2 linked regions of the Shimia isoporae genome follow. Each later gene encodes a partner of the first gene's protein in a complex. Links are inferred from orthologs where the notes say so. Each region holds a gene or a part of one and is shown in the gene's direction. Other genes may lie near its edges.

Region 1 (3,309 bases):
ATCTGGATGCGTTCAGACCAAGACGTCCTCGACCATTGTTTTGGATGCTGAGGCAATGGGTGCGCATGAAAGAGGCGCGCTGGCTTCGGCACTTCTCCAAAAAGCTGATAAGCTCGGCGGCAGGTGTGTACTGGTGAACAAATCGCGAAGCTGGCATAGCTGCAACAGCCTCTCTGGTGGGCAAGATGTGAGACTTTCCTTCGGGTATCGTCCAAACGGGGACTACGGAGTTTCTATTTCTTCTACGGTGGTGCATTGGTTGCCTCCTAAGCCCGACAGCGTCACGGCTGGCGCGTTGCTTCCGGAGCTTCATCGAGGTCTAGAGCTTTGGGCATTGGACACGATTTCCAACGATGTGGTTTTGTCGGCGCACCGGAGCTATCTCGGATATGACTTTAGGATATCCTTACAAGATTAAAAAACTTCGCCCCCGCCGTTGACTCCTCCCGCCGCTGCCCCTACCTCTTTCGCCGTTAGCACTCGACCCGAGTGAGTGCTAATCGCCCAAGCGGTGCCGCAGAATGGCATCGGGGCGTGGGAGAAACTTTGAGTGAAGGAACCTCGAAGATGGCATTTACACCGCTGCACGATCGCGTGCTTGTACGCCGCGTTGAAAGCGATGAGAAAACCGCAGGCGGGCTGATCATCCCCGATAGCGCAAAAGAGAAGCCGGCAGAAGGCGAAATCGTTTCCGTAGGCGCAGGCCTGCGTGACGACGCTGGCAAGCGCGTAGAACTGGACGTCAAAGCTGGCGACAAAGTTCTGTTCGGCAAGTGGTCCGGCACCGAAGTCACCGTTGACGGTGAAGAGCTGCTGATCATGAAAGAATCCGACATCATGGGCATCATTGCCTGATCGTCTGACCGACATTTACGAAATTAGGAGCCTTTAAAATGGCAAAAGACGTCAAGTTTGACACCGATGCCCGCAACGCAATGCTGCGCGGCGTGAACGTTCTGGCAGACGCCGTAAAAGTGACCCTCGGCCCGAAAGGCCGTAACGTGGTTCTGGACAAATCCTTTGGCGCACCGCGCATCACCAAAGACGGTGTATCCGTGGCCAAAGAGATCGAGCTGGAAGACAAGTTCGAGAACATGGGCGCACAGATGGTGAAGGAAGTTGCTTCCCGCACCAACGACGAAGCGGGCGACGGCACCACCACGGCGACCGTTCTGGCACAAGCCATCGTCAAAGAAGGCCTGAAGCAGGTTGCAGCTGGCCTGAACCCGATGGACCTGAAGCGCGGCATCGACCTGGCAACTGCGAAAGTTGTTGAAGGCATCGTTGCTTCCGCACGCGAAGTCAAAGACTCCGACGAAGTTGCACAGGTTGGCACCATCTCCGCCAACGGCGAAGCCGAAATCGGCCAGCAGATCGCAGACGCGATGCAGAAAGTTGGCAACGAGGGCGTGATCACCGTTGAAGAGAACAAAGGTCTGGAAACCGAGACCGATGTTGTTGAAGGCATGCAGTTCGACCGCGGCTACCTGTCGCCGTACTTCGTGACCAACGCAGACAAAATGATCGCTGATCTGGACGACTGCATGGTTCTGCTGCACGAGAAGAAACTGTCTTCGCTGCAGCCGATGGTTCCGCTGCTCGAGCAGGTGATCCAGTCCCAGAAACCACTGCTGATCATTGCAGAAGATGTTGAAGGCGAAGCGCTGGCAACTCTGGTTGTCAACAAACTGCGCGGCGGCCTGAAAATTGCTGCTGTTAAAGCACCTGGCTTCGGCGACCGTCGTAAGGCGATGCTGCAGGACATCGCGATCCTGACCGGTGGTCAGGTTATCTCCGAAGATCTGGGCATGAAGCTCGAGAATGTCACCATGGACATGCTCGGCACCGCCAAGAAAATCGAGATCACCAAAGACGAAACCACCATCGTTGACGGTGCAGGCGAGAAAGCCGAGATCGAAGCACGTGTTGCCCAGATCCGCACCCAGATCGAAGAAACTTCTTCCGACTACGACCGTGAGAAGCTGCAAGAGCGCGTTGCCAAACTGGCAGGCGGTGTTGCTGTGATCCGCGTCGGCGGCATGACCGAAGTGGAAGTGAAAGAGCGCAAAGACCGTGTGGACGATGCTCTGAACGCAACCCGCGCAGCTGTGCAGGAAGGCGTGATCGTCGGTGGCGGTGTTGCTCTGGTTCAGGCCGGTAAAGCACTGGCAGGTCTGGAAGGCGCAAACGCTGACCAGAACGCAGGTATCGCAATCGTGGCAAAAGCCATCGAAGCGCCGCTGCGCCAGATCGCAGAAAACGCCGGTGTTGACGGTGCGGTTGTTGCGGGCAAGATCCGTGAATCCGCAGACAGCGCATACGGCTTCAACGCGCAGACCGAAGAATATGGCGACATGTTCTCCTTCGGCGTGATTGACCCTGCCAAAGTGACCCGCACCGCTCTGGAAGATGCAGCGTCCATCGCAGGCCTGCTGATCACCACCGAAGCGATGGTTGCAGACAAGCCGGCGAAAGACGGCGGCGCAGCCGGCGGCATGCCCGACATGGGCGGCATGGGCGGCATGGGCGGCATGATGTAATCACTGTTCGCTTTGCGAACGGTGATGCGACAGGCGATTGGCCTTTGGGCCATTCTGCCGATAGCCGCAGCCCGAGAGATAGAGGGTCGCCTTCGGGCGGCCCTTTTTTGTCAGTGGTGTTTGAGAGTTGCTTGAAGATCAAACTGCAATGGCCGGTTCGAACCCGAAGCGGCCGATCATTCATATCCATGCATAGAGTTTCAGTTTTTGTGCTAGCGTTGTCCAATTGCGAGCAGAACCGTTCGGACGGACTGACAAAAAGGGGAAGTGATGATGCTGGCTGATCGATACGGACTGACACTGACGACCAGTCTACCCCAAGCGCGGGACGCATATGTTGAAGGACTTGATCACATTCTTGCCGCGACCTTTGGCGCTAGTGACGCTTTCACCGCGTCTGTAGCGGCAGATCCCGATTTTGCCCTCGGCCATGTTGGGCTTGCGCGAGCTCGAATGTACGACGGCGATATGCCCGGCGCCCAGGAGGCAATTGCATCGGCACTCTCCTGCGCGTCGGGGCTGACAGAACGTGAGCAGAGCCATCTCGCGGTTTTCGATCTCTTACTTCAGGGCCGTGTGCCCGAAGCCCGAGGCGCGGTTCTGGAACACACTGCAAATCATCCACGTGATGTCTTGGTCGCACAGATTTGCACCAATATTTTTGGCTTGATTGGAATGTCGGGCGAACCAGGTCGGGAAAGCATACAACTTGCTTACACCACAAAACTGTTTGATGCCTTGGGCGAGGACTGGTGGGTAATGAGCGTTC
Region 2 (3,247 bases), 570 kb from region 1 along the record:
TGGTGCAACCCAATGCTGCTCAGCATCTGAAATGGCATCCAGATCATTATCAGCGGTTTTTCGAGCGATCCTTGATGCTGACTTCTGGTGGCGCGGGTGCGGCGGGAGTTGATTTGATTGTCTGGCCAGAAACATCCGTACCATGGTTGTTGGAGGACGCGGCAGGGGCATTGGAGGCTGCCGCTGAAATGGCTGGTGGCGCACCGGTTGTTCTTGGCCTCAACAGATATGTCGGGCCGCGAATTTACAACAGCGTGGCGGTGATTGGTCCCGGCGGTACTGTGACTGACTTGTATGACAAGCATCACCTCGTGCCATTCGGTGAGTACATACCGTTTGGCGATTTTCTGGGTCGTTTCGGGTTGCGTGGACTGGCCAGCCAACACGGTGGCGGATACTCCTCCGGCGACGGGCCGGAGCTTGTCGATCTCGGGCCAATTGGTGCGGCACTGCCGTTGATCTGCTATGAGGCGGTTTTCCCGCAGGACGTGCGCGGTACACAAAGCCGACCCAGAGTCATGCTGCATATGACGAATGATGCCTGGTTCGGAAACTTTTCCGGCCCCTATCAGCATCTGGCGCAGGCCCGCATGCGGGCGATCGAAACCGGAGTGCCTGTGTTGCGTGCAGCCAATACCGGCGTATCTGCTGCGATTGATGCGCAGGGCAGGATTGTGGCGGCGCTCACTTTGAATGAAGCGGGAGCTCTGGACGTAGCGCTGCCCGCGCTTGCACCGGAAACGTTTTATTCACGCACAGGCGATACTCCGCTGGCGCTGTTGCTTTTGGCGCTCATTCTGACAATGGCCGCCTTGCGGTGGCGCAAATCTCATTGACCCGGGCGTAACCGGCACGTAAGGGCTTATCTACATCTGTCGCCACAACGGCTTCCTGACGTGGCGATGAATTATTTTAATGGAGCACCCCCATGGCAAGAAATAACTACACCTTTACTTCCGAGAGCGTCTCGGAGGGCCACCCCGATAAGGTTTGCGACCGGATTTCGGACGCGGTTCTCGACGCATTTTTGACCGAAGAACCTGAGGCCCGCGTGGCCTGCGAAACCTTTGCCACCACCAATCGCGTGGTGATCGGTGGAGAGGTTGGTCTGTCAGACCAAGACAAACTTAAGGATTACATGGGACGGATCGACGAAATCGCTCGCGCCTGTATCAAGGACATCGGCTACGAGCAGGACAAGTTCCACCACGAGACTGTTGAGATCACCAACCTTTTGCACGAGCAATCTGCGCATATCGCACAAGGGGTTGATGCCAACGCCGACAAGGATGAAGGCGCTGGTGATCAGGGCATCATGTTTGGCTACGCGACAACCGAAACCGACGCTTTGATGCCCGCCCCGATTCAATACTCGCATGCAATTCTACGCCGTCTGGCCGAGGTGCGAAAATCTGGTCAGGAACCAACTTTGGGGCCGGATGCCAAATCACAGCTGTCGGTTGTGTACGAAGATGGCAAGCCTGTCGGTGTGAGCTCGATCGTTCTGTCCACGCAGCACCTTGACGAAGCTATGACCAGCGCCGATGTGCGCGCGGTGGTCGAACCTTACATCCGCGAAGTGCTTCCTGCCGCGTGGGTCAGCGACGCGACCGAATGGCATGTGAACCCAACCGGAAAATTCGTGATCGGCGGGCCGGACGGTGATGCCGGTTTGACCGGCCGTAAGATCATTGTGGACACATATGGAGGGGCGGCACCGCATGGCGGTGGAGCGTTCTCCGGGAAAGACCCGACCAAGGTTGACCGCTCGGCGGCCTATGCTGCGCGTTACTTGGCGAAAAACGTTGTTGCGGCTGGTTTGGCGGAGCGGTGCACAATCCAGTTGTCATACGCGATCGGCGTCAGCGAACCACTGTCTATCTATTGTGACAACCATGGTACTGGTGACGTAGAGCCCGCAAAAATCGAACAAGCGATCCGCGAGGTCATGAGCCTTACACCGCGTGGCATCCGCGAAAAACTTCAGCTCAATAAGCCGATTTATCAACGTACCGCTGCCTACGGCCATTTCGGGCGTACACCGGATGCGGACGGTGGCTTTAGCTGGGAGCGCACCGATCTGGTCGAGGACCTCAAATCGGCGCTATAACGCCGGTTTCCAAGAGAAGCCCAAAGAGCCCGTCGGTTTCCGGCGGGCTTTTGTTTTGCAAGCACCTCGTTGCCGTTGCTGTCGGCAGGAGACGCCCTCCTTGCGGCCTTTCCCCAACGAAACCTTTGGTGCTGCCTGCTTTCTGTGCAAACCTCTCTTCGCGAATAGGGAGGACTACCAATGCTCATCGATGTGGCGCTGCCGCTATCTCTTGCTTTCATCATGTTTTCACTGGGCTTTGGCCTGACCTTTGCCGATTTCGGCAGGGTTCTCACAATGCCAAAGGCAGTGCTGACAGGTGTGGTGATGCAAATCGGGGCTGTGCCTTTGGTTGCCTACCTTTTGCTGTTTATTTTCAACCTTCCGCCGGCCATGGCATTTGGCGTCATGATCCTGTCGTTCTGTCCGGGCGGTGTGACATCCAATATCCTCACCAAACTCGCTGGCGGGACCGTGGCGCTGTCGATCACGCTGACCGCTGTCGTGAGCCTTTTGTCCGTGATCACGGTTCCGATCCTCGTGGCTTGGGCGGGTGACACCTTTCTTGGGGCAGCGGCGCCTGAGGTCAACGTCCTCGGGATCGGCATGTCGATGTTTGCCATCACGGCGGTGCCGGTCATCATTGGCCTTTTGACACGTTGGGTTGCCAGCGGACTGGCGGACAAAATCGAAAAAATCGTATCGGCAGTGGCGCTCATCCTGTTCCTTGTGATCGTCGCCGCCGCGCTGGCGACAAACTGGGATCTGTTCATGGCAAACATCTGGTCGTTGGGGCCAGTTTTGATGATCCTCAATGCAATCCTTCTCGTGGCAGGGGTATACGTTGCGCGGCTCTTGGGATTGTCTGGACCTGATGGGCTTTGCATCTCGGTCGAGATGGGCGTGCAGAATGCCACGCTGGGGATCACAGTTGCAGGCATGGTGGCGCAGGCCTCGGGCATACCGGAGTTTGCAGTGCCAGCCGCGCTTTACGGGATCACGATGTATATCGTGACCATTCCCGGCATGTTCATTCTGCGCGCGATTTTCGGAAAAGATTGAGCAAAGCTTGACCCGAAGGGCTGGGTACGGCAAAGGCACGGGCGATCGAAACGAGAGAGCTCATGTCTGACAAGCCGACTGACAAACACCCTTCGG

What was found.
Region 2: the proteins of groL (region 1) and metK are in contact, whole or in part, in a cryo-EM structure (PDB 8P4O), measured with the Escherichia coli proteins. The link is inferred for Shimia isoporae from one-to-one orthologs.

Annotation. Positions count from the first base shown.
Region 1 is NZ_SMGR01000001.1:183,048-186,356, forward strand. What follows is about bases 231-3,216. They hold groL (chaperonin GroEL), read left to right. Parts: upstream 231-893; coding sequence 894-2,540; downstream 2,541-3,216. Other genes in these bases: BXY66_RS00965 (co-chaperone GroES), read left to right, coding at 568-855; BXY66_RS00975 (tetratricopeptide repeat protein), read left to right, coding at 2,811-3,216. Also shown: more of BXY66_RS00975, read left to right, coding at 3,217-3,309.
Region 2 is NZ_SMGR01000001.1:756,976-760,222, forward strand. Bases 96-3,019 are described here. They hold metK (methionine adenosyltransferase), read left to right. Parts: upstream 96-928; coding sequence 929-2,110; downstream 2,111-3,019. Other genes in these bases: lnt (apolipoprotein N-acyltransferase), read left to right, coding at 96-836; BXY66_RS03765 (bile acid:sodium symporter family protein), read left to right, coding at 2,291-3,019. Also shown: more of lnt, read left to right, coding at 1-95; more of BXY66_RS03765, read left to right, coding at 3,020-3,151; tRNA (guanosine(46)-N7)-methyltransferase TrmB, read left to right, coding at 3,214-3,247. UniProt on the Escherichia coli protein: Catalyzes the formation of S-adenosylmethionine (AdoMet) from methionine and ATP.